Regions from separate parts of the Streptomyces sp. NPDC029296 genome, predicted to be linked through region 2. Evidence: riboswitches for the same ligand, from Rfam matches in the RefSeq annotation. Region 2 holds a riboswitch; each other region holds the start of a gene.

The links. A riboswitch is a leader RNA that binds a small molecule or an ion and turns the genes downstream of it on or off. The one in region 2 is predicted to bind cyclic di-AMP.
Region 1: it holds a riboswitch for cyclic di-AMP, as region 2 does, so the genes downstream of both, ACZ4W9_RS09030 (transglycosylase family protein) here and ACZ4W9_RS11260 (C40 family peptidase) in region 2, are expected to answer to the same signal.
Region 3: it holds a riboswitch for cyclic di-AMP, as region 2 does, so the genes downstream of both, ACZ4W9_RS29475 (M23 family metallopeptidase) here and ACZ4W9_RS11260 (C40 family peptidase) in region 2, are expected to answer to the same signal.

The regions. Positions count from the first base shown of each region.
Region 1 covers NZ_JBVHXT010000008.1:36,350-42,200, reverse strand. The annotation lists gene ACZ4W9_RS09045 (nucleoside triphosphate pyrophosphohydrolase) at 1-817, shown strand, start outside; gene ACZ4W9_RS09040 (cytochrome P450 family protein) at 959-2,245, shown strand; gene ACZ4W9_RS09035 (transglycosylase family protein) at 2,414-3,565, shown strand; cyclic di-AMP (ydaO/yuaA leader) riboswitch at 3,748-3,929, shown strand; gene ACZ4W9_RS09030 (transglycosylase family protein) at 3,935-4,675, shown strand; gene eno (phosphopyruvate hydratase) at 5,077-5,851, shown strand, end outside.
Region 2 covers NZ_JBVHXT010000010.1:83,016-88,866, forward strand. The annotation lists gene ACZ4W9_RS11250 (ATP-dependent Clp protease proteolytic subunit) at 1-615, shown strand, start outside; gene ACZ4W9_RS11255 (hypothetical protein) at 623-928, shown strand; cyclic di-AMP (ydaO/yuaA leader) riboswitch at 1,367-1,509, shown strand; gene ACZ4W9_RS11260 (C40 family peptidase) at 1,513-1,986, shown strand; gene ACZ4W9_RS11265 (ATP-binding protein) at 2,967-3,434, opposite strand; gene ACZ4W9_RS11270 (helix-turn-helix domain-containing protein) at 3,648-4,508, shown strand; gene ACZ4W9_RS11275 (DUF397 domain-containing protein) at 4,518-4,739, shown strand; gene ACZ4W9_RS11280 (8-amino-7-oxononanoate synthase) at 4,824-5,851, opposite strand, start outside.
Region 3 covers NZ_JBVHXT010000038.1:18,993-24,843, forward strand. The annotation lists gene trmB (tRNA (guanosine(46)-N7)-methyltransferase TrmB) at 1-231, shown strand, start outside; gene ACZ4W9_RS29465 (PrsW family intramembrane metalloprotease) at 292-1,587, shown strand; gene ACZ4W9_RS29470 (aldo/keto reductase) at 1,630-2,574, opposite strand; gene ACZ4W9_RS29475 (M23 family metallopeptidase) at 2,651-3,718, opposite strand; cyclic di-AMP (ydaO/yuaA leader) riboswitch at 3,728-3,895, opposite strand; tRNA gene ACZ4W9_RS29480 (tRNA-Met) at 4,217-4,290, shown strand; gene ACZ4W9_RS29485 (dihydrofolate reductase family protein) at 4,368-5,504, opposite strand; gene ACZ4W9_RS29490 (MarR family winged helix-turn-helix transcriptional regulator) at 5,588-5,851, shown strand, end outside.

The DNA.
Region 1 (5,851 bases), on a different contig from region 2:
CGACGCCTGCGCCGGCGGGCGGACGGTGGTGGTCGTGGCGACCGGCGAGGGCGAGCCGGCGCTCACCGACGGCCTCGCCCGCCTGGCCGGCTCCGGCCGGGTCGCCATGCCCGAGCTGGAGCTGCTCCCCGCCTCCTACGACCTGCCCGGCGCCCGCCTGCTGGACCTGGTGCAGGTCATGGACCGCATCCGCGCCGAGTGCCCCTGGTCCTCCCGGCAGACCCACGAGGGCCTGGCCAAGTACGGCATCGAGGAGGCCTACGAACTGGTCGAGGCGATCGAGGCCGGCGACCGCGCGGAGCTGCGCGAGGAGCTGGGCGACGTCCTCCTCCAGGTCGTCTTCCACTCCCGGATCGCCGAGGAGGACCCGGACGCGCCCTTCTCCGTCGACGACGTGGCGGGCGGCATCGTCGCCAAGCTCATCCACCGCCACCCGCACGTCTTCGGCGACGAGGTGGCCGAGACCCCGGAGGACGTCAAGGAGCACTGGCTGCGCACCAAGGCCGAGGAGAAGCAGCGCACCTCCGTGACGGAGGGCGTCCCGCTCGGCCAGCCCGGCCTGGCCCTCGCCGCCAAGCTCGCCTCCCGGGTGCGTACGGCGGGCCTGGAGGTGCCCCTGCCCCGCGGGGAGGGCATCGGGTACGCACTGCTGGCGCTGGCGGTGCGCGCCGAGGCGGACGGCGTCGACCCGGAGGCGGCGCTGCGGGCGGCGGCCCGGGTGTACCGGGACGCGATCAAGGACAGTGAGGCGGCGCGCGCGGCCGGCGGCGGAGAGCAGGGCGAGGGGGCCGAGGGAGACGAGGGAGCCGAGGGGTAGGTACCGCCTCGGTGCCCTGCTGGACCGGCAGGGCAAGGAAGAGGAGGCCCGGCGCTGGTGGCGGGAGGCGGCCGGCCGCGGGCACCACGCCGCCCGCGAGGCCCCCGGCGAGCCGCCCGGGGCTCCGGATACGGTCGAGGAGTGACCGAGCAGCACCATCCCGACCAGCCGGGCCCCGACCAGCCGGCCCCCGCCCTCTTCACGTGGGAGTTCGCCGCCGACCCCTACCCCGCCTACGCCTGGCTGCGCGAGCACGCCCCGGTGCACCGCACGCGGCTGCCGAGCGGGGTCGAGGCGTGGCTGGTCACCCGGTACGCCGATGCCCGGCAGGCCCTGGCCGACCAGCGGCTGAGCAAGAACCCGGCGCACCACGACGAGCCCGCGCACGCCAAGGGCAAGACCGGCATCCCCGGCGAGCGCAAGGCCGAGCTGATGACGCACCTGCTGAACATCGACCCCCCGGACCACACCCGGCTGCGGCGGCTGGTCAGCAAGGCGTTCACCCCGCGCCGGGTCGCCGAGTTCGCGCCCCGGGTGCAGGAGCTGACCGACCGGCTCATCGACCGGTTCGCCGAGACCGGCTCCGCCGACCTCATCCACGACTTCGCCTTCCCGCTGCCCATCTACGCCATCTGCGACCTGCTCGGCGTCCCGCGCGAGGACCAGGACGACTTCCGGGACTGGGCGGGCATGATGATCCGGCACGGGGGCGGACCGAGGGGCGGGGTCGCGCGGTCGGTGAAGAAGATGCGCGGCTACCTCGCCGAGCTGATCCACCGCAAGCGCGAGGCGCTGTCCGCCACGCCCGCGCCCGGCGAGGACCTGATCTCCGGCCTCATCCGCGCCTCCGACCACGGCGAGCACCTCACCGAGAACGAGGCCGCCGCCATGGCCTTCATCCTGCTGTTCGCCGGCTTCGAGACCACCGTCAACCTCATCGGCAACGGCACCTACGCCCTGCTCACCCACCCCGGGCAGCGCACCCGGCTCCAGGGCTCCCTGGCCCGCGGCGAACGGGACCTGCTGGAGACCGGCGTCGAGGAACTGCTGCGCTACGACGGCCCGGTGGAGCTGGCCACCTGGCGGTTCGCCACCGAGCCGCTGACCATCGGCGGAAAGCGGATCGCGCAAGGCGACCCGGTGCTCGTCGTGCTCGCCGCCGCGGACCGGGACCCCGAGCGGTTCGCCGACCCGGACGTGCTGGACCTCGGCCGCCGCGACAACCAGCACCTCGGCTACGGCCACGGCATCCACTACTGCCTGGGCGCGCCGCTCGCCCGGCTGGAGGGCCAGACCGCGCTGGCCACCCTGTTCACCCGCCTGCCCGACCTGCGGCTGGCCGCCGATCCGGCCGAGCTGCGCTGGCGCGGCGGGCTCATCATGCGCGGCCTGCGCACCCTGCCGGTGGAGTTCACGCCGACCGCCTGAACACAGTCTCTCCCCGGCGAGATGACACTTTCTCAACTCTGTGATCTTCACGTGATCTGTGCGGCATGAACTTGTGACAAGTGATCGTCTGCCGATACGTTCACCCATCAGCGCGGCGAGCGGCTCCAACCGCCGCGCCGGCCCTGCTGTCGCTCGAAAGGCTTCTGCATGCTCACCGGGAACGGCCGACACCGTCGCCCCCGCCAGGCTCCGGCCCTCCTCGTCGCGGCCGGCGTGACCGGCTCCGCCATCGCCATCCCGCTGCTCGGCGCCGCGAGCGCCAACGCGGCCGACGGCACCACGTGGGACAAGGTGGCCGAGTGCGAGAGCGGCGGCTCCTGGAGCGCGGACACCGGGAACGGGTACCACGGCGGCCTGCAGATCTCGCAGGACGACTGGGACAAGTACGGCGGCGGCCAGTACGCGGCCAGCGCCGACCAGGCCAGCCGCCAGCAGCAGATCGCCGTCGCCGAGAAGATCCTGGCCGACCGGGGCACCACTCCCTGGGCCACCTGTGCCCTGCTGTCCGGCCTGACGCGCAACTCGGGCTCCATGGACGTCGACACGGGCGTCGGCGACTCCGGCGGGGCCGGCGGTTCCGGTGACTCGTCCGGATCGGCCGACGGCTCCGGTACCTCCGCGACCCCCGACGCCTCCGGCTCGTCCGGGCTGCCGGACGCGTCACCCTCCACCGGCACCGGCCCCGCCGACGGCTCCTCCTCGGACCCGACCGGCACGCCCACCGCCGAGCCGGGCAAGGGCAAGGGCAACGACAAGGGCAAGGACGCGGACACCGGCACCGGCACCGGCGAGGACGCCGGTACGGGCGCGGACAACGGGACCGGCGACGACGCGGGCCGGGCGGCGGACGAGGACACGGGCAAGGGCACCGGTTCCACCGGGACCGATACCCCCAAGTCCGACAAGTCCGCCACGCCGGACACCGGAAGCACCCAGGGCGCCGGCGGCTCCCCGGCGGCCACCCCGGACCCCGGGGCCGTGAACAACCCGCAGCGCGCGGCCGGTTCCTGGAGCCTGGTCGACACCGGCGCCGTCGGCACCGGCGGACGCCACCGGGGCGGGAGCGCCGACGAAAGCGTGACAAACGGTCATAATGCCGCCCCGTCCGGCCGGCACGCCTCCCGCGAACCGGACACCTACACGGTCCGCGAGGGCGACTCGCTGTCCTCCATCGCCGACTCCCTTGACGTCGACGGCGGGTGGCACGCGCTGTACGCCGGCAACAAGAAGGCCATCGGTGCCGACCCCGACCGCATCACCGCCGGTCAGACCCTGGATGTCCAGGGCGAAACGGGCTGAAAACGCCGGGACTTGACGCCCCGCTTAACGCCTTGATGTCCGGTTTGGCGAAAGTGTGGGATGAGTCTCAGAAGCCCTGATCGTCTTTGAAATTCCGGCGATCACCTGTCTACGGTCGAAGCCGCTCGTCACCACGAGCCCCGGCAGCCGCCACGCCGAATCCTGCCAGCGGCCGCCCGGGAACAGTCGTCGCGCCAAGCGCCGTAGGCAGGAGCGGGGGACCCAAGGTAAGTGCCGGGCCCGGCAGTTGAAGCTGGGACCGGCTGGGGGTGAAGCCGCGTCACGCGCAAGCGGACGACGCGGCCGGGCAACTCAACCGGCCCGAACCCGACAGCTCACCTCGTAGGCGTCGGTGAGGGGAATCGATCCATGCTGTTTACCGGCAAGGGCAAGCACCGTCGTCCGTCCAAGGCCGTCCGCGCCGTCACGCTCGCCGGTGTCACCGGCGCCGCCGTCGCCGCCCCGCTGATGGCGGCCGGCAACGCCTCCGCCGCCACCGCCTCCCAGTGGGACACGGTCGCCCAGTGCGAGTCCGGCGGCAACTGGTCCATCAACACCGGCAACGGCTACTACGGCGGTCTGCAGTTCTCCGCCTCCACCTGGGCCGCGTACGGCGGCACGCAGTACGCCTCCACCGCCGACAAGGCCTCCAAGGCGCAGCAGATCTCCGTCGCCGAGAAGGTCCTCGCCTCCCAGGGCAAGGGCGCCTGGCCGGTCTGCGGCACGGGCCTGTCGAGCTCCCCCTACAACGGCTCCGCCCCGAGCACCCCGGCGCCGTCCGCCCCGTCCACGCCGTCCACCCAGGACTCGGGCACCTCCACCCGCTCCGCCGACCAGCAGGCCGCCTCCCGCTCCGCCGAGCGCCCGGCCGCCTCCACCGGCACGAGCAAGAGCACCGGCGGCAGCACGGGCAAGACCGTCACCACCCCGACCGGCAAGAAGGTCGAGAAGGGCGACGGCGAGTACAAGGTCGTCCAGGGCGACACGCTCGGCACCATCGCCGCGCGGCACCAGGTCGCGGGCGGCTGGGAGAAGCTGTTCGAGCTGAACAAGGACATCGTCCAGGACGCCGACCTCATCTACCCGGGTCAGCAGCTCCACCTGAAGTGATCCCCGGCCCCCCGGCCGGACCCCAGGGCCCGTACTTCCCGGCGGGCCCCCCGAGAGCCACGGACCCGCACGGGCGGGCGGACCCCTGAAGTCCCCGGGGTCCGCGCGTCCCGGCGGATCCCCCCGCAAGACCCCGTGCGGGTCACCCCCGTCCCCACGGGCTCCCCGCCCCGGCGCGTTCTCCCCCGTACGCGCCGGGGCGGGGCTTTTTTCGCGCCCGCCCCGGCACCCGGCGCCCCCCGGCCGCCCCGGACCCCTTTGTTTCGATTGAAAACAAAAGGTACCGTCGGTCTGTCCACGGGACGGTCGGTCGGTGGCCAAGGCGCCCGGGACGGTTAGGCTCTAGTCGCAAGGCACACCAGCCCCGCACTTCCAGCGTCACATCCAAGAAGGAGATGCTCGTGCCGTCCATCGACGTCGTCGTAGCCCGGGAAATCCTGGACTCCCGAGGCAACCCCACGGTCGAGGTCGAGGTCGGCCTCGACGACGGCAGCACGGGTCGTGCCGCCGTCCCGTCCGGCGCCTCGACCGGCGCCTTCGAGGCCATCGAGCTGCGCGACGGTGACCCGAACCGCTACCAGGGCAAGGGCGTCGAGAAGGCCGTCCTGGCCGTCATCGAGCAGATCGGCCCCGAGCTGGTCGGCTACGACGCCACCGAGCAGCGCCTGATCGACCAGGCCATGTTCGACCTGGACGCCACCGACAACAAGGGCTCCCTCGGCGCCAACGCCATCCTCGGCGTCTCGCTCGCCGTCGCCCACGCCGCCTCCGAGGCCAGCGACCTGCCGCTCTTCCGCTACCTGGGCGGCCCGAACGCGCACCTGCTGCCGGTGCCGATGATGAACATCCTGAACGGCGGCTCGCACGCCGACTCCAACGTGGACATCCAGGAGTTCATGATCGCCCCGATCGGCGCGGAGTCCTTCTCCGAGGCGCTGCGCTGGGGCACCGAGGTCTACCACACCCTGAAGAAGGTCCTGAAGAACAAGGGCCTGTCCACCGGCCTCGGCGACGAGGGCGGCTTCGCCCCCAACCTCGGCTCCAACCGCGAGGCCCTCGACCTCATCCTCGAGGCGATCAAGGAGGCCGGCTACACCCCCGGCGAGCAGATCGCCCTGGCGCTCGACGTCGCCGCGTCCGAGTTCTACAAGGACGGCTCGTACGTCTTCGAGGGCA
Region 2 (5,851 bases):
CACGTCCTGCCCGAGTTCACCGAGCGCACCGCGGGGGCGGCGCGCACCCTGGATCCGTACGCGCGGCTCTTCCAGGACCGGATCGTCTTCCTCGGCACACCGGTCGACGACGCGGCGGCGAGCGATGTCACGGCTCAGCTCATGTATCTGGAGCACCAGGCGCCGGACCGGGACATCACGCTGTACGTGAACTCCCCCGGCGGCTCCTTCGACGCCATGGCGGCGGTCTACGACACGATGCGCTACGTCAGCTGCGACGTGGCGACCTACTGCCTGGGGCAGGCCGCCGCCTACGCCGCGGTGCTGCTCGCGGCCGGCACCCCGGGCAAGCGGTTCATGCTGCCCGGCGCCCGGGTCGTGCTCGAACAGGTGGCACTGGCCGAGCCGGTGCGCGGCCGGCCCGGTGACCTGATCCTCCGGGCCGGGGAACTGGCGCGCGTGCGCGCCACCGTCGAGGAGATGCTCGTCCGGCACACGGGGCGCGCGGCCGCGCGGGTCCACGAGGACCTGGAACGTGACCTGATCCTGGACGCCTCCGGGGCGCTGGCGTACGGCCTGGTCGACGCCGTCGTGCCCGCCCGCCGGGACACGCCCGGCGCACCGGACGCGAGGTGAGCCGCCCGTGCTGCCGGACCTGCCGCCGCTACCGGCCCTGACCCGCGCCGAGGGCGAGTTGATCGATCGTTATCTGGAGGCCGCCGACCTGCTCGGCCGCGTCAATCCGGCCCGGTACGGGCAGACCTACGGTGCTCTGCGCGCCGCTCAGGGCCTGGTGCGCAAGGCGGCAGAGCTGCGGGACGCGCTCGCGCTGATGCACCAGCGGGGCGAGACGGAGCTGCACGGGGACACGCTGGCACGGGCGCTGCGGGTGCTGGACGGCGAGCGCCGGGCCGCTCGCGTCGCGCTCCCGCCGGATGGTGCCGGCTGAGGCGGACACCCGTCCGGCCCGGCGGCGCCGACGCGTCGACACGCGTCGTTCGGACCGGAGTTGAAACGGCCCGAACGGCGTACCGCCGACCGGTGTACATCCCGATCGCTTTCCGGGTCTCCCGACTTGCGCGACGCGGGATCCAGGGGTCGCCGCGCAGACACATCGCCCCAGGTCCGGGGCTGCGACGATGACCTGACGGGGCCTCGAACGGTGCACTGTCCACCCGAACGGGTGAGTGGTGAGTAACGCCACAAATCCCCGATTCCGTTGGGATTTTCAGACAGATCTGCGTCAAGATCCCTGTCTGACGACAAGCCCCCGCCACCGCGGCGGGGCGATCCGGGCGGACGCCGAGTCCTGCCGCCGCCCGGATGACCGGTCGACGGAGTGGATCGGCAGGAGTGGAGGACCCAAGCAAGGCGGGTCGCCGGAACGGATGTCCAGTCGTCCGACACAGAGTCGGGCACGGGGCGGAGGTTCCGAGCAGCCCTTGGGGTGAAGCCGTGGCAACGCGGCCGGGCTACTTCGCCAGCCCGAATCCGACAGGTCATCCTTCACAGGCGGCTGACGAAGGGTTGCGCATGACTGCGCTCAATCGAGTCCCGTCGCTGATGGCCCGGGCCGGCACGGCCTCGGCACTCACTCTCGCCGCCGTGGGCGGCTCGATCGCGGTGCCCGGTCTCGCCACCGACGCCTCCGCCGCGACCATCGCGACGAAAGCACTCAAGGTCGCGGCCTCGAAGAAGGGTTCCCCGTACCGGTGGGGCGCCACCGGGCCGCACAGATTCGACTGCTCGGGGCTGACGCTCTACTCGTTCAAGAAGGCCGGCAAGAAGCTGCCGCGCACCGCCGCCCAGCAGTACAACAAGTCGCACCATGTCTCCGCCCGCCACCGCAAGGTCGGCGACCTGGTCTTCTTCCACTCGGGTTCCAGCGTCTACCACGTCGGCATCTACGCCGGCCACAACAAGATCTGGCACGCCCCCAAGACCGGGGACGTGGTGAAGCTGCAGAAGATCTGGACCAGGAGCGTCTGGTACGGCCGGGTCAGCTGACCCGCCCCCGCCCCGGGAGCGGCTCCGGCAGCGGGGCCGCTCCGGCAACCCCCGACGCCCGCCCGGCCCCGTGGGCGGGCCGGGCCCGGGGCGGCCCGGCCGCCTCGCGAGCGTGCGGGCGGCCCCGGACCGACTCCGGGACAGCCGGTGCGTCCGGGTAGGCCCGCCATCTCACGCGGCGCGAGCGGGCACGCACGCGACGGCCCGAACCGGAAGCGAGCGCGGGGGGCCCGGTCCCGGACACGGACCCGAGGCGCCGACGCGAGCGCTTCCCGCGCGCACAGGCGGGCGGCGAGACCCGGGCCGGGGCAAGGACCCGCGGAACCGCCTCCCGGGCACGTACGGCGGTCGGGACGGCTCGGTCCCGGGTAGGCGTCCCGGCGGACCGACGGGAGCGTCACACCGGCCGAGCGGCCCGTCCGCCCGGCCGGGGCCGCACCGCCGCTCGCCGCGTTCCGGGCGGCCGGCACCGGGGCGCCGACGGGGCGAGCTTCCCCACCGGCGACGACCTCGACGCGTCACAGCACGCCCGGGTACGTCCGCTGCCCGCCGGCACGTGGGTGCGTGGACGTGGACGCGGCCGGTACCCGGCGGTTGCCGCCCGCCCCCGGGACACCGAGCACGTCACTACCGCCGTCGCCGAGCGCCGCCCGGGTGCGTCCGCTGCCCGTCGGCACCAAGGCGCCGTCGGGGCACCTTGCCCACCGGCGATCCTCGGCCTCCGCACACCGCCCGGGCGCGTCCGTTACTGCCAGGGCGCCACCGGGGCGCACCCCCGGCCCCGCACGCCTGCCCCCGCACCAGGGTGCCCGCACGCGCTCCGGCACATCGACCGCACCGGTGCCCGGGGCGCACCGCCGCACACGTCCGCCGGCCCCGGCCTCGTTCCGCGCAGAGGAGCCGAGGAGCCGAGGAGCCGAGGAGCCGAGGAAACGTATCCGCCCGCGAAGACCCTCCGTGCCGCCGCCGCGCCGGGTGTGTCAGCGTGCCGGGGTTTCCGGTGGCCGGCCCGCCGGGACCGGTGCCGTCGGGAGGGTCCAGGGCAGTTCGATGGAGACCGTCTTGCCGCCCTCGCGGGTCGGGCGGACACGGAGCCGGCCGCCGCACTCCGCGGTCAGCCAGCGGATGATCACCATGCCGCGCCCATTGTCCTGCTGGACGGAGGCGGGCAGTCTCTTCGGGAACCGGGGATGGCTGTCCGTGACCCCGATGCGCAGCTGTTCGTCCTGGTGCAGCGCGATGTCGACCGTGAAGGTGGGTGACTGGCCGAAGGTGTGCTGAACGGCGTTGGTGGCGAGTTCGGAGACGATCAGCCGCACGGTGTCGGCCGTCTCGGTGTCCGACGGCAGGCCCCACTCCGCGAGGGTGCCCACGACATAGGAGCGGGCGGCCGACACCGAGGCGGGATCGCTCGGCAGAGTGACGGAGGCTTCCAGATGGTCTGCCATGGCGAGGTCGTCCCTTTCCCAACGGGACCGTGGTCCTCCATACAGCGGTGGGTTCGAGTACGGTCCCGGACTGGTGCTTGTCCGTCAGACTGCCATCACCGGAACGGTCACGGGGGGCGATCCACCAAGATATGCATATATCTGTCGCTCGAAGCGGTGAACTCCGCGACGCGAGACCGTATCGGGGCGGTCCGGACGGAGTAAGGAGGAGCCATGCAGAACGGTCCCGCGGTACGCCGTCGCAAGCTGGGCGCCGAACTGCGCACGCTGCGCACCGGCGCCGGGCTCACCAGTGGTGAGGCGGCCCGGCTGGTCGGCTGGCACCAGTCGAAGGTGAGCCGTATCGAGACGGGCGCCAGCGGCGTGAAACCGGCCGATCTGCGGTTGCTGCTGGACGCCTACGAAGTGCGGGACCGGCATCTGCGGGAGTTGCTGCTGATACTGGCGGGGTCGGAGGAGACGAGCGGCCGGCACCGCTGGTGGCACGCCTACCGGGGTGTGCTGCCGCCGACGTACCGGGACTTCATCAGCCTGGAGTCACAGGCCAGCGCGATGCGCACCCTGGAGACCACGGTGGTGCCCGGTCTGCTGCAGACCGCCGAGTACGCCCGCGCGGTGACCCGGGCCGCCGTGAAGGACCTGGACGAGGACCGCCTGGACACGCTGGTGGAGGTGCGTCTGGCCCGGCAGGACGTACTGCGGTCGGACCCGCCGCTGGCGCTGAGCGCCGTACTGGACGAGGCGGTGCTGCGCCGCGAGGTGGGCGGTCCGGGGGTGATGGCCCGCCAGCGCCGGCGGCTGATGGAGGCCGCCCGGCTGCCGCAGGTACGGCTCCAGGTGCTGCCCTTCACGGCGGGGGCGCATATCGGCCTCACCGGGCCTTTCGTTATCTTCTCATTTCCGAGCACTTCTGATCTGGACGTGGTTGTTCTCGACCAGTTGACGAGTAGCCTCTACCTGGAACGGAAAGAAGACCTCATGGCCTACTCCGAGGCCTTCAGCACCCTTCAGTTCCACGCCCTTTCCCCCGAGGACTCGTTGGACTACATCGCCGGGATAGGTGACGGCGTGTAAGGAGGCACCATGTCAGCTCTGCCTCGGAACGTCCCTGCCAGTACCGACCTGCACGACGTGCGCTGGGTGCGCAGCAGCCGCAGCACGGGCGCGAACAACTGCGTGGAGACGGCACGGCCGCGCTCCGGCCCCGCGGCCGGACTGCTCGCCGTGCGCGACTCGAAGAACCCGGCCGGACCCGCCCTGCTCTTCTCCCCCGAGAGCTGGACGGGATTCGTCACCGGGCTCTGACCATCCCGGCCACTCCGACCACCCTGCTTGAATTTGTTCAATATTCCATCGTCTTCGGGCGGTACACGGCCGTGTCACGCCGACTCATGGCCGCGTTTCGCCGATGACGCGTACAGCACGTTCGATCTCGGCCCCGGAGAGGTCCGCGCGGGCGGTCAGCCTCAGCCGTGAGATGCCGTCGGGCACGGAGGGAGGACGGAAACAGCCCACGGCCAGACCCGCCGAGCGGCAGTCGGCCGCCCAGCGCACCGCCCGCTCCGGGGACGGAGCCCGCACGGAGACCACCGCGGCGTCCGGACGTACCGCCTCCAGACCCGCGGCGGTCAGCCGTGCGTGCAGTTCCGCGGCCACCTCGCGGGCCCGCGCCGCGCGTCCGGGCTCGCGTTCCAGCAGCCGCAGCGCCGCCAGCGCGGCGCCGGCCGCCGCCGGCGCCAGACCCGTGTCGAAGATGAACGTCCGGGCCGCGTTGACCAGATGGGCGATCACCCGCTCCGGGCCCAGCACCACGCCGCCCTGGCTGCCGAGCGACTTGGACAGGGTGGCCGTGGCCACCACGTCGCCGGCGCCCGCGAGCCCGGCCGCGTACGGCGCGCCCCGGCCGCCGTCGCCCAGCACACCGAGGCCGTGGGCGTCGTCGACGACCAGCCCCGCGCCGTGCTCCCGGCAGGCGGCGGCCAGTCCGGCCAGCGGCGCCCGGTCCCCGTCGACCGAGAACACCGTGTCGGAGACGACGATCGCCGCGCCCCCGCGCGTGCCCAGGGCCTTGCGCACGGCCTCGGGATCGGCGTGCCCGACGACCTGGGTCTCGCCCCGGGCGAGCCGGCAGCCGTCGATGAGGGAGGCGTGGTTGCCCGCGTCGGAGACGATCAGCGAGCCGTGCGGGCCGAGCGCGGTGACCGCGGCCAGGTTCGCGGCATATCCGGAGGAGAACACGAGGGCCGCCTCGAACCCGCAGAACGCGGCCAGGGCGCGCTCCAGCTCGGCGTGCAGCTCGGTGCTGCCGGTGACCAGCCGGGAGCCGGTGGAGCCGCCGCCCCAGCGCCGGGCGGCCTCGGCGGCCCCCTCGGTGACCTCGGGGTGGCGGGACAGCCCCAGGTAGTCGTTGCTCGCCA
Region 3 (5,851 bases), on a different contig from region 2:
CTGAAGCCCGGCGCGCTGCTGCACTGCGCGACGGACTGGGAGCCGTACGCCGAGCAGATGCTGGAGGTGCTCACCGCGCACCCGGACTTCGAGAACACCCGGCCGGACGGCGGTTTCGCGCCGCGCCCGGAGTTCCGGCCGCTGACCCGTTTCGAGGGACAGGGACTGGACAAGGGACACGTCGTGAACGATCTGCTGTTCCGGCGTGTACCGCACCGCCGGGACGGATAGCCGACCGGCGGGCCGGTCATCCGATCGGCCCCTCGTCCCGCCACCGTTAGGGTCGATGCCGTGGCCACCAGTCCTCCGTCCGCGACCCGTCCTCCGAGCCCCGGCGACGGTGTGCTCCGCCACCCGCACTGGTGGCAGCGCAGGTGGGTGCGGTACGGGGCGCCGAGCACGCTGCTGGCGCTGTCCGGGCTGGTCATCCTGGCGCTCGTGCGGCGGCAGACCGGCACGGACGGGTTCCTCGTCGGGCTCGGGCTGGCCGTGCTGCCGGTGCCGTGGCTGCTGGCCGCCTTCCGGTGGCTGGACCGGGTGGCGCCGGGACCGTGGCGGAACCTGGTGTTCTCCTTCGCCTGGGGTGCCTGCGCGGCGGCGCTGATCGCCATCGTGGCCAACAGCTTCGCCACGGAGTGGATCGCCACCTCCACCGCCGACCCGGCGAGCGCCGACACCCTCGGCGCCACGGTGATAGCGCCGATCGTGGAGGAGTCCGCGAAGGCCGCCGCCGTCCTGCTGGTCTTCCTCTTCCGCAGACGCGACTTCACCGGGATCGTGGACGGCGTGGTGATAGCGGGGATCACCGCCACCGGGTTCGCGTTCACCGAGAACATCCTCTACCTCGGCACGGCCTTCGGGACCGACCAGCTCACCGGCGACCGGGGCATCTCCTCCGTCACCGCCGCCACCTTCTTCGTGCGCATCGTGATGTCCCCGTTCGCGCACCCCCTGTTCACCGTCCTGACCGGCATCGGCTTCGGCATCGCCGCGCTGTCCGCCGAGCGCCGGCCCGCCCGGCGGATCCTGCTGCCGGTGTGCGGACTGCTGCTCGCGATGGGCATGCACGCCCTCTGGAACGGCTCGGCCACCTTCGGGCAGTACGGGTTCTTCGCCGTCTACGGCGGCTTCATGGTGCCCGTCTTCGGGCTGGTGACCTGGCTCGCGGTCTGGACCCGGCAGCGGGAGCTGCGCCTGGTGCGGGCCGAGCTGCCGGCGTATGTGCTGGCCGGGTGGCTGGGCCCGGCCGAGCCCTTCGCGCTCGGATCGATGCGGGCGCGCCGGATGGCCCGGGACTACGCCCGGCACCACCACGGCCGCCCGGCGGCGCGCGAGGTGGCCCGCTACGAGGGGTACGCCACCTCGCTCGCGTTCCTGCGCCAGCGCGGGCGCGCGGGCAGGGCCGGGGCGGACTTCGTCCCCCGGGAGCGGGAGCTGCTGGAGGAGCTGTGGAAGCGGCGGCACCTGGCCCGGCCGGCGCTGGAGTACGCGGGCCGGGCCGCCGCCGCGGTCCCGGTGTACCGGGCGGCGGCGCCGTACGGACACCCGGCGGTGCCCTACGCCCTGTACAACCCGTACCGGACCTGACCGCACGGGCCCGCACGGCGGGCGGGTACCGCCGGGAAGCGGTCAGGCCGAGGCCTCCGTCAGCTTCGCCACCTCCGCGTCCGTGAGCTCCAGGTCCGCCACGCCGAGCAGCGCCGGCAGCTGCTCCACCGTGCGGGCCGAGGCGATCGGGGCGGTGACCGTCGGCTGGGCGGCCAGCCAGGCCAGGGCGACCGTGGCGACGGGGGCCCCGTGGGCGGCGGCGACCTCGTCCAGGGCCGTCAGGACCTTCCGGCCGCGCTCGGATGCCAGGTAGTCCTGGACCCGGTCGGCGCGGGCGCTGTCGACGCTCTCGCCGGGCCGGTACTTGCCGGTCAGGAAGCCCGAGGCGAGCGCGAAGTACGGGACGACGGACAGGCCCTCACGGGCGACGAGTTCCTGGAGCGGGCCCTCGTAGGTGTCGCGGGAGACCAGGTTGTAGTGCGGCTGGAGGGCGACGTAGCGGGCGAGGCCCTCGCGGTCGGAGAACTCCAGGGACTCGCGCAGGCGCTCGGCGGTGATGTTGGAGGCGGCGATGTGCCGGACCTTGCCGGCCTTCACCAGCTCGTCCAGCGCGCCGATGATCTCCTCGACCGGCACCTCGGGCTGGTCGAAGTGGGTGTAGTAGAGGTCGATGTAGTCGGTGCCCAGGCGGCGCAGCGAGGCGTCGGCGGCGGCCTTGATGGTGGCGGCCGACAGGCCCTGGTACTCCGGGTGCTGGCTGACCTTGGTCGCGACGACCACGTCGGAGCGGTTGCCGCGGGCCTTCAGCCACGCGCCGAGGATCGTCTCCGATTCGCCGCCCTTGTTGCCCTCGGCCCAGGCCGAGTAGACGTCGGCGGTGTCGATGAAGTTGCCGCCGGCCGCGGTGTAGGAGTCGAGGACGGCGAAGGAGGTCTGCTCGTCGGCGGTCCAGCCGAAGACGTTGCCGCCCAGGCAGAGCGGGAAGACCTCGAGGTCGGAGGAGCCGAGTGTACGAAGTGACGTCATACGTCATGCCAACGCCGGCGGGGGCTCATCGCATCCCGCCGCCGGCGCCGGATTCCCGGGTCTTCCGGGAAGGCCGTCAGGGGTTGAGGCCCTTGTCGCGCAGCCAGGCCATCGGGTCGATGCCGGCGGACGAGCCGGCGGGGTGGATCTCCAGGTGCAGGTGCGGGCCGGTGACGTTGCCGGTGGCGCCGACGCGGCCGATGACCTCGCCGGTGGTGACCTTCTGGCCGACCGTGACGTTGATCGAGGACTGGTGGCAGAACCACAGCTCGGTGCCGTCGTCCAGGGTCAGGATGGTGCGGTAGCCGTAGGCGCCGGCCAGGGCCGCCTCGGTGATCGTGCCGCTGTGCACAGCCTTGATCAGGGTGCCGGTGGGCGCGGCGAAGTCGAGCCCGGTGTGGTGGCCGGAGGACCACATCGAGCCGGCCTGCCCGAACGTCGAGGTGATCGTGTACGAGGAGGTCGGGAGCGCGTACTGCTTGGCCAGCTCGGCCAGCCGCTTCTCCTCCGCCGCCTTCTTCGCCTCGGCCTCGGCCTTCTCCGCGTCGGCCTCCGCCTTCTCCTTGGCGGCGGCGGCCTTGGCGGCGGCCTCCTGTTCCGCCTCGGCGGCGGCCCGCGCGGTCTGCTTCTCGGCGGCGGCGAGCGCGGCGGCGGCCGCCTTGCTGTCGGCCTGGCCCTGCTGCTGCTCGGCCTGCGCCATGATCCGGTTGCGCAGCACCTCGCCCGCGTCGGCGCTGTCCCGGTCCGTGCCGGAGGCCACGGCGACGGTGCTGAGCGCGGTGGCCTCGGCGGCGGGCTCGGCGTCGCCGGAGCCGTCGTGGAAGAGGGAGCCGACCGAGGGCAGGTCCGGCAGGGAGATGGACACCGGCGGCTTGCCGGTGTTGGCGCTGGCCATGCCGCCCGCGCCGACGGCGGCCATGACGCCGACGCCGAGGACGGTGGAGCTGCGCGCGAAGCCGCCGCGCTGCTTGGCGACCCGGTGCCGGCCGCGGACCGGGGCGACGGAGTCCTCGGTGGGGTTCCATTCCTCCCACGGGCCCTCGTCGGCGCGGTAGGCGCCGTAGCCGAAGGTCTCGGGCTCGGGCTCGGTCTCGCGCTGTGCCGGTATGGACGGGGCTTCGGGGACAGGCCGGTTGGACGCCACGCGGGCGCGCTCCTTTCCTTCCTCCGCCTACCGGGTTAGCTGACGGGTTCGGAGCAGGAAGGTCTCCTACGCGCGTATATCCGGTCGTGGACTCGCGTGAGTACACGACGGTATCCGCGTGATTCACCCCAAATGGTGGTTCCCCGGTTCCCTCGCGGGATTCGGCGCGTGCGCACGGAGCCGCCTCTTGTGACGGCTGGGACGACCGCGCTGCGTTATCGAACGTTAATAGACCTGCCAGTCACTTTCCAAGCCGTCCCCCTTGATCAACACGCTTTTTACTGGTGGAGTTATCGGCAACTATCCCGCCAAAGCGGGCGAGTTGCCTGACCCCCGGGAGGGTTCAGCAGTCACTCGGGATTTTGATGGTGACTCAGATGTTATGCGTACGGCGCTCGTCCGGTCACCTTGCGTGACCCGCGGGGCCGCCCGTCCCGGGGCCCGCGAAAACCGGTGTGCGAACCATCCCGCGCATGGCGTACACTGGAGTCACAACGACGCGGGGTGGAGCAGCTCGGTAGCTCGCTGGGCTCATAACCCAGAGGTCGCAGGTTCAAATCCTGTCCCCGCTACTGAAGGCCCAGGGCCCGGAATCCCAAGGATTCCGGGCCCTGGGTGTATGTGCGCCCGGGTGCGCCCGGGCGCACGCTCAGCCCGGCAGAAGATGGGCGTTCGGCGCCTTGGCCGGCTCCTCCAGCTCCGGCAGGACGACGACCCGTACGCCCGCCGCGCTCAGCGCGCCCGCCCCGTCGGCCGCCGTGACGAAGGTGTCGGGCTCCCGCCAGGCGGTGACCACCCGCCGCACCCCCGCCCGCAGGATCAGCTCGGCGCAGGGCGCCGGCCGGGAGGCACGGCGGGTGCACGGCTCCAGGCTGGAGTACACCGTGGCGCCGGCGAGGCGCGGCTCGGCCGGGTCGATCTTCGCGAGCGCCGCCTCCTCCGCGTGCACCACCGTGTCGCCGCCCTCGCGGGAGTGTCCCCGGGCCAGTTCGGTGCCGTCGGCGGCCACCACGACCGCGCCGACGCTGAACGCCGTCCGCGACGGCGGGCACAGGGCCGCCAGCTCGCAGGCGGTGCGCAGCCAGTGGCGGTCGGCGGCGGTGGCGGCCGTACCGGTGCCGGGAGCCGTGGGGGCGTAGCGCACGAGGACGACGTCCTCGATCCGGCGGGTGTCCAGCAGGCGCAGGCGTCCGTCCTGGTAGGCGCCGGGCCCGAACAGCCGGGGGGCCGCCGGGTCGCCGACGAGCAGCGGGGCGAGGACCAGCTGGAGTTCGTCGGCGAGGCCCTGGCTCAGGAGCTGGGTGTGGACCGTGCCGCCGCCCTCGACCATCAGCCGCCCGACCCCCCGCACGTCGTGCAGGTGCTCCAGCAGGGACCGCCAGTCCAGGGCGGGGCCGAGCGGGACGACGTCGGCGGTGTTCCCGAGGAGGCGCGAGGCCCGTACGGCGCCGGTGTCGGTGGTGTAGACGAGCTTGTCGCCGCCGGTGTGCCAGAAGCGCGCCGCCGGGTCGAGGTCGCCGGATCCGGTGACGGCGACCTTCAGCGGATACTCCGGCCGGCCCGCCGCGCGCCGGGCCGCGCGCCGCTCGGCGGAGTTGACCAGGAGCCGGGGGTCGTCGGCGCGGATCGTGCCGGCGCCGACGAGGACGGCGTCGGCCGAGGCCCGCACCTCGTCGACCCGGTCGAAGTCGGCCGGGCTGGACAGCAGGAGCCGTTCGGGGCCCGTGTCGTCCAGGTAGCCGTCGAGGGAGACGGCGGCGGACAGCAGCACGTACGGCAGGGGCATCGGCGCTCTCTCTTCCGGAGGCGGGCGGCGAGGCGGGCCCGCGGCGGCTTGGTTCAATTTTTGAACAAACCTACACTGGCGGCATGACGACCCGCTGGCTCAGTCCCGAGGAGCAGCGCGCCTGGCGCGCCTACATCGCCGCCTCCCGCCTCCTGGAGGACGCGATCGACCGGCAGCTCCAGCAGGACGGCGGCATGCCGCACCTGTTCTACTCCGTGCTGGCCAACCTCTCCGACGCCCCGGGCCGGCGGCTGCGCATGACCGATCTCGCCGAGAGCCTGAAGATCACCCGCAGCCGGCTGACGTACGTCGTGAACCGGCTGGAGCGGGACGGCCTGGTGCGCCGG